DNA from 3 places in the Mesorhizobium sp. C399B genome. Region 2 is predicted to be linked to each of the others. Evidence: predicted binding sites of a transcription regulator. Region 2 holds the regulator's gene; each other region holds the start of a gene.
The links. Region 2 encodes LexA, which represses DNA repair genes until DNA is damaged. Its sites were predicted from a motif close to TGTTCNNNNTGTGTTCNG; they were not measured.
Positions count from the first base shown of each region.

Region 1: recA (recombinase RecA) is a predicted target of LexA. The motif match lies at 4,868-4,885, and genes of this name have one in related genera.
Region 3: NLY36_RS15965 (YifB family Mg chelatase-like AAA ATPase) is a predicted target of LexA. The motif match lies at 3,437-3,454, and genes of this name have one in related genera.

Region 1 is NZ_CP100472.1:6,355,696-6,362,905, reverse strand. It holds partial or broken gene NLY36_RS30470 (glutathione S-transferase family protein) at 1-56, shown strand, start outside; gene NLY36_RS30465 (demethoxyubiquinone hydroxylase family protein) at 71-655, shown strand; gene alaS (alanine--tRNA ligase) at 768-3,434, opposite strand; gene recA (recombinase RecA) at 3,706-4,809, opposite strand; gene NLY36_RS30450 (carbohydrate kinase family protein) at 5,093-6,037, shown strand; gene NLY36_RS30445 (pseudouridine-5'-phosphate glycosidase) at 6,108-7,025, shown strand.
Region 2 is NZ_CP100472.1:25,726-32,935, reverse strand. It holds gene kynA (tryptophan 2,3-dioxygenase) at 1-258, shown strand, start outside; gene kynU (kynureninase) at 365-1,612, opposite strand; gene NLY36_RS00150 (GntR family transcriptional regulator) at 1,780-2,544, shown strand; gene lexA (transcriptional repressor LexA) at 2,751-3,533, shown strand; gene NLY36_RS00140 (ComEC/Rec2 family competence protein) at 3,527-5,983, opposite strand; gene arr (NAD(+)--rifampin ADP-ribosyltransferase) at 6,096-6,512, opposite strand; gene gltX (glutamate--tRNA ligase) at 6,975-7,210, shown strand, end outside.
Region 3 is NZ_CP100472.1:3,312,776-3,319,985, reverse strand. It holds gene NLY36_RS15985 (hypothetical protein) at 1-818, opposite strand, end outside; gene NLY36_RS15980 (glycosyltransferase) at 943-1,947, shown strand; gene NLY36_RS15975 (GtrA family protein) at 1,952-2,326, shown strand; gene gshB (glutathione synthase) at 2,462-3,415, shown strand; gene NLY36_RS15965 (YifB family Mg chelatase-like AAA ATPase) at 3,549-5,081, shown strand; gene NLY36_RS15960 (malate synthase G) at 5,287-7,210, opposite strand, start outside.

The sequences.
Region 1 (7,210 bases), 230 kb from region 2:
ACATCCAGGCCTGGTGGGAGGGCATCGCAAAACGTCCGAGCCTGGCGGCGGGCTGATATGGGTTCGGGCCATGGCTGACCCATCTCGCCAGGACGCGCTCACCGTCGCCAGAATTGTCAGGGTCAACCACGCCGGTGAGTTCGGTGCGATCAGGATCTATTCGGCGCAGATTCTTGTCGCCAAACGCTTCTGGCCGGATTGCGTGCCATCCTTGTCGGAGATGCTCGGGCACGAGCGCACGCATTGCGCCGCGTTCCGCGCCGCCATGCCGGCGCGGCGGTCGCGACCGTGCCGGGTGATGCAGTTCTGGAGCTGGGGTGGCTGGCTGCTGGGTTTTGTCACCGCCCTGCTCGGTCCGCAAGGCATCTGGGCCTGCACGGCGGCGGTTGAAGCGGCGGTGCATCGCCATCTGGACGATCAGCTGTTTTTCCTCGCCAATCGCGACCACGACTTGCACGGCATCATCCTGGCGATCCGCGAGGAAGAGCTCGCCCATCTCCATCACGCCGAAGAGCAGCTGAAATCGCCCGGCCCGGCGCTGAACTTTTTACGGTCGCTGATTTCGATCGCCACGGACGTGCTGATCTGGCTGTCCACCTGGGGCGATTCCAGCAGAATGACGCGCGCCCTGAAGGCGGCGAAAAGAACTAGCTAGACGGACCGTCTAAGAGCTGATTGCCGGCTTGCCAGTATCAGCCACAGAATGGCAAGCACGGCGGCGAAGGCCGGAAAGCCGCACACAAACCAGATAAGGCATAGGGTGGCTTTCAGGCTGCCTCCAGCGCCGCCCTCACCGCGGCGATCGCATCATTGGCCTTCGAGGCGTCCGGGCCGCCGGCTTGCGCCATGTCGGGCCGTCCGCCGCCGCCCTGCCCGCCCAGTGCGGCCGAGGCAACGCGCACAAGATCGACAGCGCTGAAGCGGCCGACGAGATCGTCCGTCACGGCGACCACGACGCTTGCCTTGTTGTCTTCGCCCGCACCGACGAAGACGACGACGCCGGAGCCGAGCGATGTCTTGCCGGCATCGGCCAGCGGCTTCAAATCCCTAGGTGAGACGCCGGAAACCGCTTTGCCGAGGAAGCCGATCCCGGCGACGGTTTCGGTGGTGGCCGGAGCATCGGCCGCAGCACCACCGCCCAGCGCGAGTTTCTTGCGCGCTTCGCTCAGTTCCTTCTCGAGCTTCTTGCGCTCCTCGAGCAGCGTCTCGACACGCGCCGGCACGTCGGCCGGCGAAATCTTCAACACGGCCGCCGTCGCCTTCAGGCGCCTGTCCTGCTCGTCGAGATATTTTCGTGCGGCTTCGCCGGTCAGCGCCTCGATGCGGCGCACGCCGGCGGCGACCGCGCTGTCGGAGACGACACGGACCAGGCCGATATCGCCGGTCGCTCGGACATGGGTGCCGCCGCAGAGCTCGACGGAATAGGGCCGGTTGGCCTTGGCGCCATGCAGGCCGGTGCCCATCGAGACGACACGCACTTCGTCACCATATTTCTCACCGAACAGCGCCATGGCGCCCTCGGCGATGGCGTCATCGACCGACATCAGGCGCGTCGTCACCGGGCTGTTCTGGACGACGATTTCGTTGGCCATGCGCTCGACCTCTTCGAGATCTTCGGCCGAGATCGGCTTGTTGTGCGAGATGTCGAAGCGCAGGCGCTCGGGCGCGACCAGCGAACCTTTCTGCGCGACATGGGTGCCCAGCACCTCGCGTAGCGCCTCATGGATCAGATGCGTTGCCGAATGGTTGGCACGCAGCCGGGTGCGGCGCGCATGGTCAACTTTCAGCTCGACGGCTGCACCTGGCTTGACCGTGCCGTTCGTCACCTTGCCCAGATGCACGAACAGGCCGTCGGCCTTTTTCTGCGTGTCGGAAACCTCGATCGAGAAACCTTCGCCGGAGATGATGCCGGTGTCGCCCATCTGGCCGCCCGACTCGCCATAGAACGGCGTCTGGTTGACGACCACCGCCACCGCGTCGCCCTTGCCGGCGCTATCGACTGTCTTGCCGTCCTTGACCAGGGCCTGGATGAGGCCTTCCGCCTGTTCGGTCTCGTAGCCGAGGAATTCGGTGGCGCCGGCCTTCTCGCGTACAGAAAACCAGATGGTCTCGGTGGCCGCGTCGCCGGAACCAGCCCAATGCTTGCGCGCTTCGGCCTTCTGCTGCTCCATCGCATGGGTGAAGCCGGCAAGGTCGACCGAGATGTTGCGCTGGCGCAGTGCGTCCTGCGTCAGATCGAGCGGGAAGCCGTACGTGTCATAGAGCTTGAACGCCGTCTCGCCATCCAGCATATCGCCGGCGTGCAGCGTATCTGTCGCCTCCGAGAGCAGGCCGAGGCCGCGCACCAGCGTCTTGCGGAACCTGGTCTCCTCGAGCTTCAGCGTCTCGGTAATCAGCTGTTCGCCGCGCAGCAGTTCGGGATAGGCCTGGCCCATCTCACGCACTAGCGCCGGCACCACCTTCCACATCAACGGCTCCTTGGCGCCGAGCAACTGCGCATGGCGCATGGCGCGGCGCATGATGCGGCGCAGCACATAGCCGCGGCCTTCGTTCGACGGCAGCACGCCGTCGGCAACCAGGAAGGAGGACGAGCGCAGATGATCGGCAATGACGCGGAAGGAGGCGACCGTCTCCTTGTCCGGGCCCTGCCCGAGCGCTGACGAGGCCGCATCGATCAGATGACGGAACAGGTCGGTCTCGAAGACGCTCTCCACCCCTTGCAGGATGGAGGCCATGCGCTCCAGGCCCATGCCGGTGTCGATCGACGGCCGCGGCAGGTCGATGCGCTCATCCTTGGTGACCTGCTCATATTGCATGAACACCAGGTTCCAGAATTCAAGGAAGCGGTCGCCATCCTCCTCCGGGCTGCCGGGAGGGCCGCCCCAGATGTGCTCGCCACGGTCGATGAAGATTTCCGAGCACGGCCCGCACGGTCCGGCGTCGCCCATAGCCCAGAAATTGTCGGAGGTCGGGATGCGGATGATGCGGTCATCGGAGAAACCGGCGATCTTCTTCCAGAAGCCGGCCGCCTCGTCATCGGTGTGATAGACGGTGACCAGCAGCTTGTCCTTGTTCAGCCCGAACTCCTTGGTGATCAGGTTCCAGGCCAGTTCGATGGCGCGCTCCTTGAAATAGTCGCCGAAGGAGAAATTGCCGAGCATTTCGAAGAAGGTCAGATGGCGCGCGGTGTAGCCGACATTGTCGAGGTCGTTGTGCTTGCCGCCGGCGCGCACGCTTTTCTGCGCGGTGGTGGCGCGCGAATAGGACCGCTTCTCCAGGCCGGTGAAGACGTTCTTGAACTGCACCATGCCGGCATTGGTGAACATCAGCGTCGGGTCGTTGCGCGGCACCAGCGGGCTCGAGGCCACGACCTCGTGGCCCTCCTTGCGGAAATAGTCGAGGAATGTCGACCGGATCTCGTTCACGCCACTCATGACTGCTGCCTTTTCGCGAAAACCGCCGGCACGGCCGGCGGACACTGGTCTCTGCTTTTTAGAAGATTGACTTGGCCTTTTAGCGGGCACGCCCCACCCTGTCCAGAAACACGGAATTGGGCCAATCCGGCAACTGCCAAGCCGGCTTCACGCTGCCCAAAAACGAAAACCGCCGGCGCGAAGGCCGGCGGTTTGAAACGCAATACTAAAGAACTCGGTTACTTAAGCATCGGGTAATAGACCGGATTTATGGCCGAACTCTGGCCGTACCCTACATGGCACCGGATTCTTCCTCGAAGCCGTCGTCGCTTTCGCCGCGCTCGGGGCCGCCATTCTCGAGAAACTTCTCGGCAATCAGCCCGGCATTCTGCCGCAGTGCCAGTTCGATCTCGCGCGCCGTGTCGGGATTGTCGCGCAGGAACAGTTTGGCGTTTTCACGACCTTGGCCGAGACGCTGCGAATTGTAGGAGAACCACGCGCCCGACTTCTCGACCACGCCGGCCTTGACGCCGAGGTCGACCAGCTCGCCGGTCTTGGACACGCCCTCGCCATACATGATGTCGAACTCGACCACCTTGAAGGGCGGCGCCAGCTTGTTCTTGACGACCTTGACGCGGGTCTGGTTGCCGACGACCTCGTCGCGGTCCTTGACCGAGCCGATGCGGCGGATGTCGAGGCGCACCGAAGCGTAGAATTTCAGCGCGTTGCCGCCGGTCGTGGTTTCCGGCGAACCGAACATGACGCCGATCTTCATGCGGATCTGGTTGATGAAGATGACCATGGTGTTGGAGCGCGAGATCGAGGCGGTCAGCTTGCGCAGCGCCTGGCTCATCAGACGAGCCTGGAGACCGGGCAGCGAATCGCCCATCTCGCCCTCGATTTCAGCGCGCGGCGTCAGGGCGGCCACCGAATCGACCACCAGAACGTCGATGGCGCCGGAACGCACCAGCGTGTCGCAAATTTCCAGCGCCTGCTCGCCGGTGTCGGGCTGCGAGATCAGCAGGTTTTCGAGGTCCACGCCGAGCTTGCGGGCATAGACCGGGTCGAGCGCATGCTCGGCATCGACGAAGGCGCAGATACCGCCCTTCTTCTGGGCTTCGGCAACTGTGTGCAGCGCCAGTGTCGTCTTGCCCGAGCTTTCCGGCCCGTAGATCTCGACAATGCGGCCGCGCGGCAGGCCACCGACGCCAAGCGCGATGTCGAGGCCAAGCGATCCGGTCGGCACGGTTTCAATCTCGACGACCTGCTCGTTGGCGCCCAGCCGCATGATCGAGCCCTTGCCGAAGGCGCGCTCGATTTGCGACAGCGCCGCGTCCAGAGCCTTTGATTTGTCCACCGCTTTGTCCTCTACAAGCCGCAAAGTATTCTGAGCCATGATACATCACCCCTTGGTCGTCAATGAAGGCCGGACAATCCGTAATCCCTGCCCTATTTGTACCTTTTTTGTTCTCGTTTGGCAAGAGGGGTCAAATATCTGAAAAGCAATCTTTATCCGGATTTGTTCTTTTTTTGTCTCATGGTTTCGTTTCCGGATGTATCCACCATTGGGCCAGGCGCTCCGGCGGTTTGGCTCCGCCCGAATCGCTGGCTTGCTTGCGAAGCTCCGTCGCACAGCCTAGCGCTTGTCTGGTTCGAATAACAAAGGTCATATCGCCTACATGGTGAAATCAGCAAAAATACTGGCGGTGGGCGGCGCCCATATCGACCGGCGCGGTCAGGTGTCCGGTGCTTACGTGCCGGCGGCGTCCAACCCCGGCACGATGCGCGAGGATGTCGGCGGCGGCGTCTTCAACGCGCTGCGCAGCCTCGTGCGGCGCGGCGTCTCGGCCTCGCTTTTGTCGGTGCGCGGCGGCGATGCCTCGGCCGAGACGGTTGCGCGCGCCATCGCCGACTCCGGCATTGCCGACCTGTCGGCGGTTTTCCTCGACCGCACGACGCCGAGCTACACGGCGCTGATCGATCGCGACGGCGAGCTGATCACCGGCTTTGCCGATATGGCGCTCTACGATTTGGCGTTCCCCAAGCAGATCCGCCGCTCCAAGGTGCGCGAGGTGGTCGCCGAGGCCGATGCGGTGCTCTGCGACGCCAATCTGACATCAACGGCGCTGGAGCGGCTGGTGGGGCTCGCCGCCGGCAAGCCGGTGTTCGCCATCGCCATTTCGCCGGCCAAGGTGGTGCGGCTGATACCGGTGCTGAAGGAACTCGCGCAGGTCTTCATGAACCGGCGCGAGGCCATGGTGCTGGCCGGCGTCGATGCCAATGCCACCGAGCGCGAGACCGTGGACGGACTGCGCTGCAGCGGCCTCACCAGTGGCGTGGTGACGGCGGGCGACGGCCCGGTGCTGGGATTCGACGAAGCCGGCGCCTTCTCTATCCTGCCGCCGGCGCCGAGAAAAGTCGCCGACGTCACCGGCGCCGGCGACGCGCTGGCCGGCGCCACCATCGCTGCCCTGCTGCGCGGCCTGCCCCTGCGCCAGGCATTGCGCGAGGGCGTTGCCGCCGCCACGCTGGCCATTGAAAGCGCCGACGCGGTTCCGGCCTTCACGATTGCGACCTTCACTGAGGCACTGGCTCTTGTGCCCGACGCGCAGGAAATGGCATGAGGGCGGCCAATTGCCATTGCCGGAGCGCGACGTCCAAGCGGACGCGCGGATCTCCGGATCGGAGACCATCATGACACCGCAAAGCGCCCGCCACTTCATCGACATCCACGCGCCCGTGGCCGAGGCGCTCGCCGCTGGCCGCCCCGTCGTGGCGCTGGAAAGCACCATCATCACCCATGGCATGCCTTACCCCGACAATGGCGCCATGGCCGCCAATGTCGAAAAGATCATCCTCGACAATGGCGCGGTGCCGGCGACGATCGCCGTGGTTGCCGGCCGCATCAAGATCGGGCTGTCCGACGGCGAGCGCGAGTCGCTGGCGATGACCGGCGACGCCATGAAGCTGTCGCGCGCCGATCTCGGCTTTGCGGTGGCGCAAGGCCGCACCGGCGGCACCACGGTCGCCGCCACCATGATCGCGGCCGACATGGTCGGGATCAAGGTGTTCGCCACCGGCGGCATTGGCGGCGTCCACAAGGGCGCGGAAAAGAGCTTCGACATCTCGGCCGATCTCGACGAGTTGGCGCGCACGCCGGTCATCGTCGTCTCGGCCGGCGCCAAGGCGATCCTCGACATCGAAAAGACGCTGGAAGTGCTGGAGACGCGCGGCGTGCCGGTGATTGGCCATGGCTGCGAGACGATGCCGGCCTTCTGGTCGCGGCATTCCCCGTTCCGCGCGCCGCTGACCCTGCACAGACCGGAAGAGATCGCGCATTTCTACAAGACCAGGGCGGCACTTGGCCTGGTCGGCGGCATGCTGATCGCCAACCCGGTGCCGCAGGACGATGAAATCCCGGCCGACGAGATGGCCGGCTATATCGAGGCCGCGCAGAAGGCGGCCGAGGCGCAGAATGTGACCGGTAAGGCGGTGACGCCGTTCCTGCTGGGCAAAATCCTCGACCTGACCGGCGGCCGGAGCTTGAAGACCAACATCGCGCTGGTCGAGAACAATGCGCGGTTGGCGGCGAGGATTGCGAAGGCGCTGTAGGATCGCCTACGTCGGCGGGACAGCACCCCCCTCTGGCCTGCCGGCCATCTCCCCCGCAAGGAGGGAGATTAACAGCTTAGCCGCAGGCTCCCATTTTCAACGTTGGTGATTGGCGAAGGCCAATGTGACAACTGATCTCCCCCCTTGCGGGGGAGATGTCCGGCAGGACAGAGGGGGTGGGAAGA
Region 2 (7,210 bases):
GAGAACGAAGACGTGCTGGCTGCCTGGCAAACCGTCTACCGCGACCCGCAGCGCTACTGGATGCTCTACGAACTGGCCGAGAAGCTGGTCGACTTCGAGGATTACTTCCGCCGCTGGCGCTTCAACCACGTCACCACGGTCGAGCGCATCATCGGCTTGAAGCGCGGCACGGGCGGCACCTCAGGCGCCTCCTATCTGAAGAAGATGCTGGAGGTTGTGCTGTTTCCGGAGCTCTGGACGGTCCGCACCCGGCTCTAGAGCATTTCACCGTTTAACGTAAACGGCGAAATGCTCTAGCTCTTTGATTTGACGCAATTGCGGACGGAAAACCGCTTCACACTTTTCCTGAAATTGCTCTAGTTCCTCAGGTGACCGCGGTCTTCACCGCGAAGCGGGCGTCCTGCCAGGCGCCGGTGCGCAGAATATCCTCCAGGACTTCGACCGCCTGCCAGACATCGCCATATCCGACATAGAGCGGCGTGAAGCCGAAACGGATGGTCGACGGCGCCCGGAAATCGCCGATCACGCCGCGCTCGATCAGCGCGCGCATCACCTGATAGCCATGCGGATGGAGGAACGACACCTGGCTGCCGCGCTGGCTGCCGTCGCGAGGACTTTCCAGTTCAAGCCCGTAGGCGCCGCATCTGGCTTCGACGAGCTGGATAAACAGGTCGGTCAGCGCGATGCTTTTTCTGCGCACCGCCGCCATATCGACGTCGTTCCAGATATCGAGCGCGCCCTTGAGCGCCCGCATCGACAGCACCGGCTGCGTTCCGCACAGGAAGCGGCGAATGCCGCTGCCGACGGCAAAGCCCTGCTCGAAGGCAAAGGGCCGCGCATGGCCCCACCAGCCGCTGAGCGGCTGGTGGGCATCGTCATGGTGGCGCTCGGCCGCGTAGATGAAGGCTGGCGAGCCCGGGCCGCCATTGAGGTATTTGTAGGTGCAGCCGACGGCGAAATCGGCATTGGCACGGTCAAGTTCGACCGGCAAGGCGCCGGCCGTGTGGCAGAGATCCCAGATGATCAGCGCGCCGGCGTCATGTGCCTTGCGCGTCAGCGCCGCCATGTCGCGCAACTGGCCGGATTTGTAGTTGACGTGGTTGACCAGGATGACGGCAACGCTGTCGTCGATCAGCTCCTCGATTGCGGCCGCGTCGACGCCCTCCAGCCGCAGCCGCGTTCCCGGCCGGGTCGAGGCGACGCCTTCGGCCATGTAGAGGTCGGTCGGGAAACTGTCGCCCTCGGCAACGATGACCGACCGATCCGGCCGCATGCCGAGCGCTGCGTGCAGCAGCTTGTAGATGTTGATCGAGGTTGTGTCGCAGACCACCGTCTGCCCATCAGCCGCGCCGATCAGTCGCCCGAGCTGATCTCCGAGTTCCACCGGCATGTTGAACCAGCCGGCGGTGTTCCAGGCGCGAATGAGATCGTGCGCCCATTCCTGCGTGGCGGCCTGCTGCAGTTCGCTGAAGACGACCGCTGACGCGGCGCCCAGGGAATTGCCGTCGAGATAAATCACGCCTTGCGGCAAGACAAAGCGTTCGCGCATGGAGCGCAGCGGATCGGCGGCATCCATTGCTTCGATTGTAGCGAGATCGGGTGTCGTGCTCATGATCCGGCGCCCCTCCATGGACAAACGCGCGCGGCGGAGCCTGCCGCCCAAACATGCCGGCGATCTTGAGTGGTCGCCCTTGAACTGTCAAACATTATATATAATTCACCCATTGAAAGGCTTTGATATATAATGATCCGCCGAGCGTTTATGTCTGATGGATCACGATGCTGGATGACGAGCAGACCTCGAAGACGGAAGCGGCCTATCGCCTGCTCAGGCGCGATATTCTTGCGACCCGGCTGGCGCCTGCCGCGCCGTTGAAGCTGAGCACGCTGCGCAACACCTACGGCATCGGCTGGACGCCGTTGCGCGAGGCGCTGTCGCGGCTGGAGGCGGAACGGCTTGTGACCGCCATCAGCAACCGCGGGTTTGCGGTCGCTCCCGTCTCTCGGGCGGAGCTCGAGGATTTGGCGCGTGCGCGGCTGGTGGTCGAACTGCCCCTGCTGGTGGAATCGATCGAGGAGGGCGACCGTGAGTGGGAAGACGCGGTCGTTGCCGCCCACTATCGTCTCTCACGGTGCGGGTCTGTTCTCGACGATCCATCGGATGATGCGGTCGACGCGTGGTACGAAAAACACGATGCCTTCCATGCGGCGCTGCTCAGTGCCGCGACATCCAGCTGGCTGCTGCGCTTCAATGCGACGATTTCCGACCAATTGCATCGCCATCACCGCTTTCTGGGTCTGGCCCCGACGCTGCGCGCCGCCGCCGGCCGCACGGATGGCCACCGGAAGGCCGTGGCGGCCCTGCGCGACGCCGTGGCGATCGAACACCATACCGCCCTGATGGAAGCGGCCCTCGATCGCGACGTCGAACGTGCGAAAACTCTGATGACCGCTCACATCGGCTACACGCTGCAGGTCTATGCCCAGAGTGAACCCGGCGCGGATGCTGCGCAGCCCCGTCCGAAAAGGAAGCGGCGATCGTAGCCGACGACGCAGGGCACTTTGTCTTCGTTTCACCCCGTTGCCGGCCAACGACTACGAGCGCCGCTCGGCGGTGCCGAACGTCACGCTGAACAAAACGTCAACACATTCATTAAACTTTAAAAGGTTGCGGAACACAACTGGAACAGATAGTGTTTGTTCTGGGTTTGTTTTTTCTGATTCTGGTTTCAGAACCCCTGGGGGCCGCGATGCTGACGCGCAAACAACATGAGCTTCTGATGTTCATCCATGAACGCCTGAAGGAGAGCGGAATCCCGCCGTCCTTCGATGAGATGAAGGAAGCGCTTGACCTCGCCTCCAAGTCCGGCATCCACCGCCTGATCACGGCGCTTGAGGAGCGCGGTTTCATTCGCCGGCTGCCGAACCGGGCGCGCGCGCTGGAAGTGCTGCGGCTGCCCGACTCGATCGCACCAGGCCTCAATGCGGCGAGGAAGTTTTCGCCGAGCGTCATTCAGGGCAGTCTTGGTCAAACCGGCCAAGGGCAAGGCGGCCAAGGACAAGGCGCGATGGGCCAAGGCGGTATCGGCCGCCAGATCAAGCCGGGCTCGCCGTCGCGTTCGATGTCGGCCGGCAATGACGACGCCGTTTCGGCGGTGTCGATCCCGGTGATGGGACGCATTGCTGCCGGTGTGCCGATCGACGCCATCCAGCATCAGACCCATTCGATCTCGGTGCCGCCCGACATGATCATGGGCGGTGAACACTACGCGCTCGAGGTCAAGGGCGATTCGATGATCGAGGCCGGCATTTTCGATGGCGACACGGTCATCATCCGCAATGCCGACACAGCCAGCCCCGGCGAGATCGTGGTGGCGTTGGTCGACGATGAGGAAGCGACCCTGAAACGCTTCCGCCGCAAGGGCGCCTCGATCGCCCTGGAAGCCGCCAACCCGGCCTACGAGACCCGCATTTTTGGACCGGACAGGGTGAAGGTGCAGGGCAAGCTTGTCGGATTGATCCGGCGCTACTGAGCCGGCTTGGGTTTGTACTTTTCACGCTGGTTGTAAGGCGGCAGGCCGCGCGCTTCGCGGGAGAAGCGGCGTTGCTCGTGCCAGGGGCGATACGGCTTGTCGACGGCGAAGCGGATGGTTGGCGCTGCAGCTGCCGATTGCGGATCGAAGAAGACGGCGGCGCTGCCGTCGCGGGCCAGCTGTTTCTTCGTCACGACCAGCACCAGCGGGTCGCGGCACGGATTGTAGGCGGTGGCGTCATCGATGACGATCAGGCTCGCGAAGGCACAGGCCGGCCGCGCCGTCTTGCGGTCTTTGGCAAGGGCTACAATGGCTCCGGAAGGGTGTCGGGCGATACAGAGATCGCCCATGCAATAGAAGGGCGACCCGGGCGGCAGATCGAGCGGATCGAGATCGAACCGCGTATCTGTTGCCTCGAAAATCTCGGGCGGGATAATGGTTTCGGCCCGCAGCGCCCGTTTCCAATTGTCCGTGGTGAATTCGTTGGAGCGTTCGCGGTTGAGGGCGAGTTCGCCGCCACCTATCGGCATGGCCACCAGATGTGCGTCCTCGGATATGAGCACGTCGGGCGTAAGCACCTGCGGCACCGTCAACAGGCCGGCCAGCGCGAAAGGCACGGCCGCCAGCCTGAGCCAGGTGGTGGCCATGGTGGCGATGACGAGGGCGACCGCCACCAACAGCACCGAGCGGATGGAGATCAGCCCGACGGCGTCGACCGGCGAGCGCTCGGAAATCCAGGCCGATATAGCGATCATCGCCATCAGACCCTTGCCCATCACATAGAGGAACGGCCCGTCGGCGCCGAACGGCATCGCCAGTGCGCTGAGCACGGCAAAGGGCATGACGATCAACGAAACAATCGGCATCACGGCCAGATTGGCGATCAGGCTGAGCGGCGACACACGCTGAAAATGCCAGATGGCGAACAGCAAGGTTGCACTGCCGGCGATGATCGAGGTCATGGCGAGGCCGCCCATGGCCAGCGCGAATTTTCGCGACAGGAAGCCGACGAAGGAGCGCTTTGCCAGCGGCGTTCTCACCTTGTCGGCGCGGTAATCGGCCCAGCCGGCATAGGCGCCGACAAGGGCGGCGGTGGCGGCAAACGACATCTGGAAGCTGGGACCGACCACCTCGTGCGGCGACACCAGGATGACGGCGATGGCGGAGATCGCCAGATTGCGCATGGTGAGTGCGGCGCGATCAAACAGCACGGCGACAAGCATGACCGCCAGCATGATGAAGCTGCGCTCGGCGGCAACCACGACGCCTGAAATAACGAGATAGGCGGCGATGGAGACGAGTGCTGCCACTGCTGCATATTTCTTGACTGGGCGGCGCGAAGAGAAATCGGGAAACAGCGCAAAGGCGCCACGCAGCAACGCCATGATGGTGCCGGCAACCAGCGCCATGTGCAGGCCGGAGATGGAGATGATGTGGTAGATGCCGGTGCGCCGCATCGCTTCGTTGACCTCGTCCGGGATGCCGGCGCGCACGCCGACAATCAACGCCGCGGCAATCTCGCCTTCGGCGCCGCCGATCTTGCCCCTGATATGGTCGGCAATGTTTTCGCGCGCGTTCTCGATTGCCGAGGAGAGCCGCGCGGCCAGCGGCGGCGGTCCCTGCGTAGCAATGGCTTTCGGATTGCCGAGAAAGAAGCCGCTGCCGCCGATACCGGTGAAATAGCTGTCGAAGGAGAAATCGTAGCTCTCCGGCCGCACCGGACCGGTCGGCGGCAACAGCCTGGCATAGCCGGTGATCAGGGAGCCGGCGGTCATATCGGCGGGAACGGTCCGCGCCGAGAGCCTGACCCGCTTCGGGGCGTAGCGCAACTCGGGGTAAGCGGTCGAAACCACGTCAAGCGTCAGCCTGATGCGCCCGCTCTCCATCTGTTCGAGACTGACGACGCGGCCGGTCAGCCGTGTCTGGATCTCGGAGCCGAGCATCTGCGTTCCGGCGCGCCAGGTCTCGACCTTGGCGGCGACGACGCCGAGCGCGCACAGCATCGCGGCCATGCAGAACAGATGCGTCCTCGGCCGAGGTCGCGTGGCGACAGCGCAACATGTCGCCAGCACCACAATGGCGATTGGCTGCGCAAAGCCGGGCTCGCCGGCCAGCGAGAAATAAATGATGACGCCGGCCGCCAGGAAAACCGGCACCAGCAGGAAGGCGACGCCCCGGTCGAGCTCCGTGTTGGCGGCCGCGGCAAGGCTGCGGCGGAGCGCGGGCCATGACGGACGGTGAAGCCGTCTGCGCAGGCGGGCGATAGATCCGGGCGCTGTGACTTGCGCCGGCAAGGCGTGACCGGGCAGCGCAGGCGCGACGCCGGGATGCGGCTCAGGCAGCGCGAGGGGCAGCGGCTCGGCATAGGGACTATCGGCAAACAGCGAGCGTTCGCTGACGCTTGCCTCGGCGCCTTCGCCTTCCTTCGTGCCCCGGCCACGTCCAGCCATCGGGTCTGCCCCTTGCGCCCCAGACCTCCTATGCTACATGAACGCGCAAAGCGCGAAAGTCCGTGCGGTCGCGTCCACCGCGCCGGAATTGACCATCACTCGCCAAGGACGCTCAATCCTCAATCATATCCCGGCCCTCCGCCCTCAGGCGAGCAAGCCCATCGTGCATTGCCTTCAATTGTTCGGGTGTATGACCCTGCCATTCAGCGAGCTCCCCCAGGATGAGTAACGGATCACGGGAGCGGTAGGATTTCGTCGGATTACCGGGAAATTTTTTATCGGTCAGGTTAGGGTCATCCATGAAAAACCCCGTCGGCTTTACGATGTAAATCCTTTGACGACCGTCACCCGTTGCAAGCTCTGCTCCCCAGATGGCGGCTTCCAGTGTCTGGGTGAAATAGATCCATGACAGTGGTTTACCTCTGAAATTGGAAGGGTGGCCGACGCTCAGCAGATCCCCGGGTTTCAAATCCGCCCGGGTGCCATGGTAGAACGGATCACCCTCCGTATGGTCAGCGTTTCTGGTCATCGGTAGTCCTTCTTTCAATCATGCTTCCTTAGTGGCGAGACCGGACTGCACACAGTTGCGGTGTTCACGATAATGATTGCAGAAAGGTCAATATGCGTGACCAAGCCAACGCTGTCACGGCGGCGTTGTAGTCGGGCAGTGCCGCATCCGTGAAGAAATGTCCGCTCGTCAGAGGAGGCTACCACCGTCGCAGCGATGTTCCAGGCACTGTGACGGACGCTGCAGCCGAATGAAACCCAGACATTGACGCTGCTGCCAAATGAGGTTGCGCGGAGGTGCGAACAGATTTTGTGCTACAAGGCTCCGGCGCCCGTTGACGCAACCGATAATTGGCGACGTGCCCCGGCCTCATCCAGCCATCGGGTCTGCCCCTTGCGCCCCAGACCTCCTATGCTACATGAACGCGCAAAGCGCGAAAGCCCGCGCGATCACGCCCCGCTTTCCAAGGTTCCCGAGAGTTCCATGTCCGACACGGTCGTCACCCGTTTTGCCCCCTCGCCCACCGGCTATCTGCATATAGGCGGCGCGCGCACCGCACTGTTCAACTGGCTGTACGCCAAGCACACCGGCGGCACGATGGTGCTGCGCATCGAGGACACCGACCGCGAACGCTTCAACGAGGCGGCGACACAGGCCATTCTGGATGGGCTGACCTGGCTCGGCCTTTCCTGGGACGGTGAGGCCATATCGCAGTTCGA
Region 3 (7,210 bases), 3.3 Mb from region 2:
GCCGCCACCACGAACTGCACAGCCGAGAAGGCATCGCACTGCGGCTGGCCCATGGCCGATGGCGGGATGGTGGTGACGAAGACGAGGGCTGAAACCCCGGCAAAGCCGAGACCGAAATCCCTGGCGATCCGGCGTTCGCCGCCGGGATCGACGACGAACAGCAAAGCGATGCAGGCGCCGATGGTGGCGACATAGGGCGCGGTTTCCATGCCGACGGCCAGCGTCAGGGCCGCGCACAGGCCGGAAGTCAGGGTCGCCCAGCGACGCGTCGGCGCCTCGAGCAGCAGGCTGAGGCTGGCCATGGTCAGCGTCAGCTGGACATTGTGATGATCGAGCGCACCCGGCAAGAAAATGCCGATGAAATGCAGCGCCGCCGCGCCGATGACGATAGCGGGCAGCACGGCGCCGACGCCGGCGAAGCTGCGTGCCGCACGGGCTGTAAAAAACACCGCCAGGCAAAACAGCAGCGACGGCCACAGCACCTGTGCGATCACTTCGGCCATGGCCATGCTGCCGGTCAGCGCCGAGGCGGCGAGGATGATGGCGGCGAGCGGTGCGTCGACCAGCCGCGACCAGTGCATGACGAAACCGCCTTCCGGCCCCATCCTGTACTGATGCAGGTCGAACCAGCCCTGGCCGGCCAGCATGTCGCGAACCTCGACCAGCCGCAGCAGGCTGTCATTGTCGCCGCCGGCATTGCTCAATTCGCGAAAGCCCGTGGCGGCATTGACGGCCAGCACCACCAGCATGGCAAGCAGCGCCAGCGTCATATCGGACTTCCAGGAGGAAGCACCCGCCTTGGCTGCGTTCATCATCATGACCTTCGTCGGAAAGACTGCGGCCTTAAACCTAGCCTTAACAGCTTCAATAAATAGTAAAGTCGCCTGAGCGAGGCCGCATATGAGCGCGGCCGGAGGCTCCGCCGGGTGTCGGGAGACGGAAATGCCGCACGAAGTCCGCCATGAGCCGGCCATTGCCGTGCTCCTGCCTTGCTACAATGAGGAACTGACCATCGCCGAGGTGGTGCGGCGCTTTCGCGAGACGCTGCCATCGGCCGAGATCTATGTCTATGACAACAATTCCAGGGATTTGACCGCGCTCAAGGCGCGCGCAGCGGGCGCCATCGTCGTCCGCGAGCCGCGCCAGGGCAAGGGCAATGTCGTGCGGCGCATGTTCGCCGACATCGATGCGGACATCTATCTGATGGCCGATGGCGACGGCACCTATGCGCCGGAAGATGCCTCGCTGCTGATCAACATCCTGCAGACCGAGCGCTGCGACATGGTGGTTGGCACCAGGCGCGGCGTCACCGACGATGCCGGCCGTTCCGGCCATGCCTTCGGCAACCGCATCTTCAACAGCCTCTACAAGCGGCTGTTCGGCGCCGACTTCACCGACATCTTCTCCGGCTACCGCGTCTTCTCGAGGCGTTTCGTCAAGAGCTTTCCCGCGGTTTCCGGCGGCTTCGAGATCGAGACCGAAATGTCGGTGCATGCCTCGCAGCTCAAACTGCCGGTGAGCGAGATCGCGCTCGATTATGGCCGCCGGCCTGAGGGATCGTCGTCGAAGCTGTCGACCTATCGCGACGGCGCCAGGATCCTGTGGATGTTCGCCATGCTGATGAAGGAAACGCAGCCGCTGCGCTTCTTCGGCGCCTTCGCGATTTTCTTCCTGGCGTCGAGCCTTGCCCTGATGACGCCGGTGCTGATCGAATTCGCCCAGACCGGCCTCGTGCCGCGCATGCCGACCTGGGTGCTGTCGGTCGGCCTGCTGCTGCTCTCGATGCTTGCGATGGTGACCGGACTGATCCTCGATTCGGTATCGCGCGGACGCGCCGAGCAGAAACGCATTTTCTATCTCTCGGTTCCGTCGGGCCGGGTCGAACGGCGCGAACGCACGAGCGAAACAGCGAAGGCCGAACCGGGCAAGACGCCCCGGGCCGCCTGAGGCCGTGAGCCGGCTCGCCCGCTTCGTCCTGGCCGGCGGCGTTGGTTTCGTCGCCGATGCCGCGGTGCTCTGGCTGCTCTTGGCGGTGACGCCGCTCGGTCCCTTCGTCGCCCGTGTCCTGTCGATCGGCTTTGCGCTGTGCGTCACCTGGCAGATCAACCGGCACCTGACCTTTTCGCCGTCGAGCCGCGGCGTGGCGCAGGAGGGCGCGCGCTATGGCGGCGTCGGCATCGCCACCAGCATTGTCAACTATCTCGTCTACTGCGCCATCCTGTTCGCGCTGCCGGCAATGCCGCCGCTGGCGGCACTTGCCGTCGCCTCGCTGGTCGCCGTGGCGCTGTCCTTCCTCGGTTACTCCCGGCTGGTCTTCGACCGGTAAAGGTCTGGGCCAAGCAAGCGCGATTGGCAGAAGCCGCCAAGTTCCGTATATCGGCGACTTGCCTTGCCGCAATTCCGGGACGGAAAACCGCTACGCACTTTTCCTGGACTTGCTCGACCCGCTGGAGACCGGAAGATGACCCTGAAGATCGCCGTCCAGATGGACCATGTCTCCACCGTCTCGATCGCCGGCGACACGTCTTTTGCGCTGTCGCTGGAGGCGCAGCGGCGCGGCCACCAATTGTTCCACTACACGCCCGACCGGCTGTCGATGCTGGGCGGCAAGGTGTTTGCCCGCATCGAAGAGATGAAGCTCCGCGACGAAAAGGGCAATCATTATACGCTGGGCGACAAGGTGCGCACCGACCTGTCGGAGATGGATGTGATCCTGCTGCGCCAGGATCCGCCCTTCGACATGAATTACATCACCACCACGCACATTCTGGAGCGCATTCACCCGAAGACACTGGTCGTCAACGACCCGGCCTGGGTGCGCAACAGCCCGGAAAAGATCTTCGTCACCGAATTCCCCGATCTGATGCCCGAAACGCTGATCACCAAGGATCCCCAGGAGGTCGCGGCCTTCCGCAAGGAATTCGGCGACATCATCGTCAAGCCGCTCTATGGCAATGGCGGCGCCGGCATCTTCCATCTCAAGGGAGACGATCGCAACCTCGCCTCACTGCTCGAAATGTTCGCCCAGCTGTCACGCGAGCCGTATATCGTCCAGCGCTATCTGAAGGATGTGCGCAAGGGCGACAAGCGCATCATCCTGATCGACGGCGAGGCGGTCGGCGCCATCAACCGCGTGCCGGCCGACCACGATTCCCGCTCCAACATGCATGTCGGCGGCCGCGCCGAAAAGACCGAGCTGACGGAGCGCGAACGCGAGATTTGCGCCCGCATCGGCCCGTCGCTGAAAGAGCGCGGCTTCATCCTGGTCGGCATCGACGTGATCGGCGACTACATGACCGAGATCAACGTGACCTCGCCAACCGGCGTGCGCGAAGTGCAACGCTTTGGTGGCGCGGATATCGCCAGCCTGTTCTGGGACGCGGTGGAGGAAAAGCGGGGGGTAGGCTCGGCATAGGGAGCATCGCGATCGTGTGTGTGTTCCCGTAATGTTCTTGCCTTCGCCTGAAATCTATGGTTGTCTTGTCCTGACGTCGCTCGCGGTCTGAACCACGAGGCCGAGGCGAGCCGATATCCGGGGGCAGAGCAAGATGGTGGCGCGCGTTCGCACGGTTGCTTTCCAGGGCATCGAGGCCGTACCGGTCGATGTCCAGGTGATGATCGCGCCGGGCAAGGTCGGCATGCAGATTGTCGGCCTGGCCGACAAGGCGGTGGCCGAAAGCCGCGAGCGCGTGCAGGCGGCGCTGCACGCTTCGGGCCTGTCGATGCCGTCGAAGAAGGTGACGGTCAACCTGGCGCCTGCCGACCTGCCCAAGGAAGGGAGCCATTACGACCTGCCGATCGCGCTCGGCCTGATGGCAGCACTCGGCGCCATTCCGGGCGATATGCTGGCGTCTTATGTCGTGCTGGGCGAATTGTCGCTCGACGGCACCATTGCCACGGTCGCCGGTGCGCTGCCGGCGGCGATCGGCGCCAATGCCGAGGGAAAAGGCCTGATCTGCCCGTTCGGCTGCGGGCCGGAAGCGGCCTGGGCGGGCAAGGATTTCGACATATTGGCGCCGCGCAGCCTGATTGCCATCGCCAATCATTTTCGCGGCACGCAGGTGCTGTCGCGGCCCGAGCCCGGCATCCATGTCTCGGCCCGCGACCTGCCCGACCTTTCCGACATCAAGGGCCAGGAAAGCGCCAAGCGGGCGCTGGAAGTGGCGGCGGCCGGTGGCCACAATCTCTTGATGGTCGGGCCTCCCGGCTCGGGAAAATCGATGCTGGCGCAGAGGCTGCCTTCAATTCTGCCACCACTGGCGCCCAAGGAACTTCTTGAAGTCTCGATGATCGCCTCAGTGGCCGGCGAGCTCGGCGAAGGCAAGCTCACCGACCGGCGGCCGTTCCGCGCCCCGCACCATTCGGCTTCGATGGCGGCAATGGTCGGCGGCGGCATCAGGGCGCGGCCGGGCGAAGTATCGCTTGCCCATAACGGCGTCCTGTTCCTCGACGAGTTTCCCGAATTCACGCCGCAGACCTTGGATGCGCTGCGCCAACCGCTGGAGACCGGCGACTGCATGATCGCGCGCGCCAACCACCGCGTCACCTATCCAGCGCGCATCCAGCTGGTGGCGGCGATGAACCCGTGCCGTTGCGGCATGGCCGGCGAGCCCGGCTATCGCTGCCTGCGCGGCGAACGCTGCCGCACCGATTACCAGGCGCGCATCTCAGGCCCGTTGCTCGACCGCATCGACCTCAGGATCGAGGTACCGGCGGTCTCGGCCGCCGACCTGATCCGGCCCGACCGAGCGGAGAAAAGTGCAGCCGTCGCCCAGCGCGTGGCGCGCGCCCGCACCATCCAGCGCGAACGTTTCGAGCGGCTGGGCGTTACCAGCGCCACCACCAACGCCCATTGCTCGCCTTCTGTTATCGAGGACATCGCCGCGCCGGACGCAGCAGGCCTGTCGCTGCTGAAAGACGCCAGCGAGAAACTCGGCTTTTCTGCGCGCGCCTATCACCGCGTGCTCAAAGTGGCGCGCACACTGGCTGACCTCGACGCCAGCGAAACCGTCGGCCGAATTCACCTGGCCGAGGCGATTTCCTACCGCATGATGTCGGAGCGGGTAGCGCAGGCGGCGTAACGCTCCTCCTTGAGGGGAAGGTGGCCCCGAAGCGGCAGGGTGGGGGTCGCCGAAGAATGGTCGATCTTTTTGGAGCCGAGCCGAGAAAGGGCCTCTGCAATTATATTGCTTGTAGTGTCGTCCGAAGGGAGTCGCTGCACTTCACGCAGGACCCCACCCGGCCCTTCGGGCCACCCTCCCCTCAAGGGGGAGGGAAACGCAGGCGCTAATTCGCCCGCTCTTTCGCCTTCAGCTCCAGCCGCCGTGCGTGCAGCACCGGTTCCGTATAGCCATTCGGCTGTTCGCGGCCTCTAAACACCAGGTCGCAGGCGGCGTGGAAGGCGATGGAATTGTCGAAATCGGTGGCCATCGGGCGGTAGAGCGGGTCGCCGACATTTTGGAGGTCGACGATCGCTGCCATGCGCCGCAGCGAATCCATCACCTGAATTTCGGAGCAAACCTTGTGGTGCAGCCAGTTGGCGATGTGCTGCGAGGAGATGCGCAGCGTGGCGCGGTCTTCCATCAGGCCGACATCGTTGATGTCGGGCACTTTCGAGCAGCCGACGCCCTGGTCGATCCAGCGCACGACATAGCCGAGAATGCCTTGCGCATTGTTGTCGAGCTCGCGCTGGATCTCGTCGGGGGTCCAGTTCGGCCGCACCGCCACCGGCACCGACAATATATCATCGAGCTTCGCCTTCGGCCGGCTCTTGAGCGCCGCCTGGACGGCATGGACATCGACCTTGTGATAGTGCGTGGCGTGCAACGTCGCCGCCGTCGGCGACGGCACCCAGGCGGTGTTGGCGCCGGCCTTGGGATGCGCGATCTTCTGTTCCAGCATCGCCGCCATCAGATCCGGCATCGCCCACATGCCCTTGCCGATCTGGGCGTGGCCGGCCAGACCGCATTCCAGCCCGGTGTCGACATTCCACGCCTCATAGGCGGAGATCCAGGCGGCCTGCTTCATGTCGCCCTTGCGGATCATCGGCCCGGCTTCCATCGAGGTGTGGATCTCGTCGCCGGTGCGGTCGAGGAAGCCGGTGTTGATGAACACGACGCGTTCCCTGGCGGCGCGGATCGCCTCCTTGAGGTTGATGGTGGTGCGCCGCTCCTCGTCCATGATGCCCATCTTGATGGTGTTTGCCGCCATACCGAGCAGCGCTTCGACGCGGTCGAAAATCTCGACTGCGAAGGCGACTTCCTCCGGCCCATGCATCTTCGGCTTCACCACATACATTGAGCCCGCGCGGGAATTCATCCGACGCCCGTTGGCGCCGACATCGTGCAGCGCGATCAGCGCCGTCATCGCCGCATCCAAGATGCCTTCCGGCACCTCGTTGCCATCGCGGTCGAGGATGGCCGGATTGGTCATGAGGTGACCGACGTTTCGCACCAGCATCAGCGAGCGGCCAGGCAAGCTCAGCGCGCCACCACTGGGCGCGGTCCAGGCGCGGTCCGGATTGAGCTTGCGCGTGAAGGTTTTGCCGCCCTTGCTGATTTCCTCCGCCAGATCGCCCTTCATCAGGCCGAGCCAGTTGCGGTAGACGATGACCTTGTCCTCGGCATCCACCGCCGCGACCGAATCCTCGCAGTCCTGGATGGTGGTCAGCGCCGATTCCAGGATCACGTCGGCAATGCCGGCCGGGTCGGTGCGGCCGATCTGGTTGGTGCGGTCGATGAGGATCTCGATGTGCAGGCCGTTCTGGACCAGCAGGATGGCTTCCGGGTTGGCGCCGTCGCCGCGGTAGCCGGCAAATTGTTTCGGGTTGGCCAGTGTGGTGCCGCCGGCGCCGGCGCCGAGCCGCAAGGTGCCGCCCGAAACCGTCAGCCCGTTCACGCCGGCCCATTTGCCCGAGGTGAGCGGCACGGACTCGTCCAGAAAACTCTTCGCCCAGGCAACCACCTTGGCGCCGCGCACGGGGTTGAAGCTTTTACCCTTCTCGGCGCCACCGGTCTCGGCAATGGCGTCGGTGCCGTAGAGCGCATCGTAGAGCGAGCCCCAGCGGGCATTGGCGGCGTTGATCGCATAACGCGCATTCATCACCGGCACCACCAGCTGCGGCCCGGCAACGGTGGCGATCTCGGGGTCGACATTGTCGGTCGACACGGAAAAGGCCGGCCCTTCGGGCACGAGATAGCCGATCTCACGC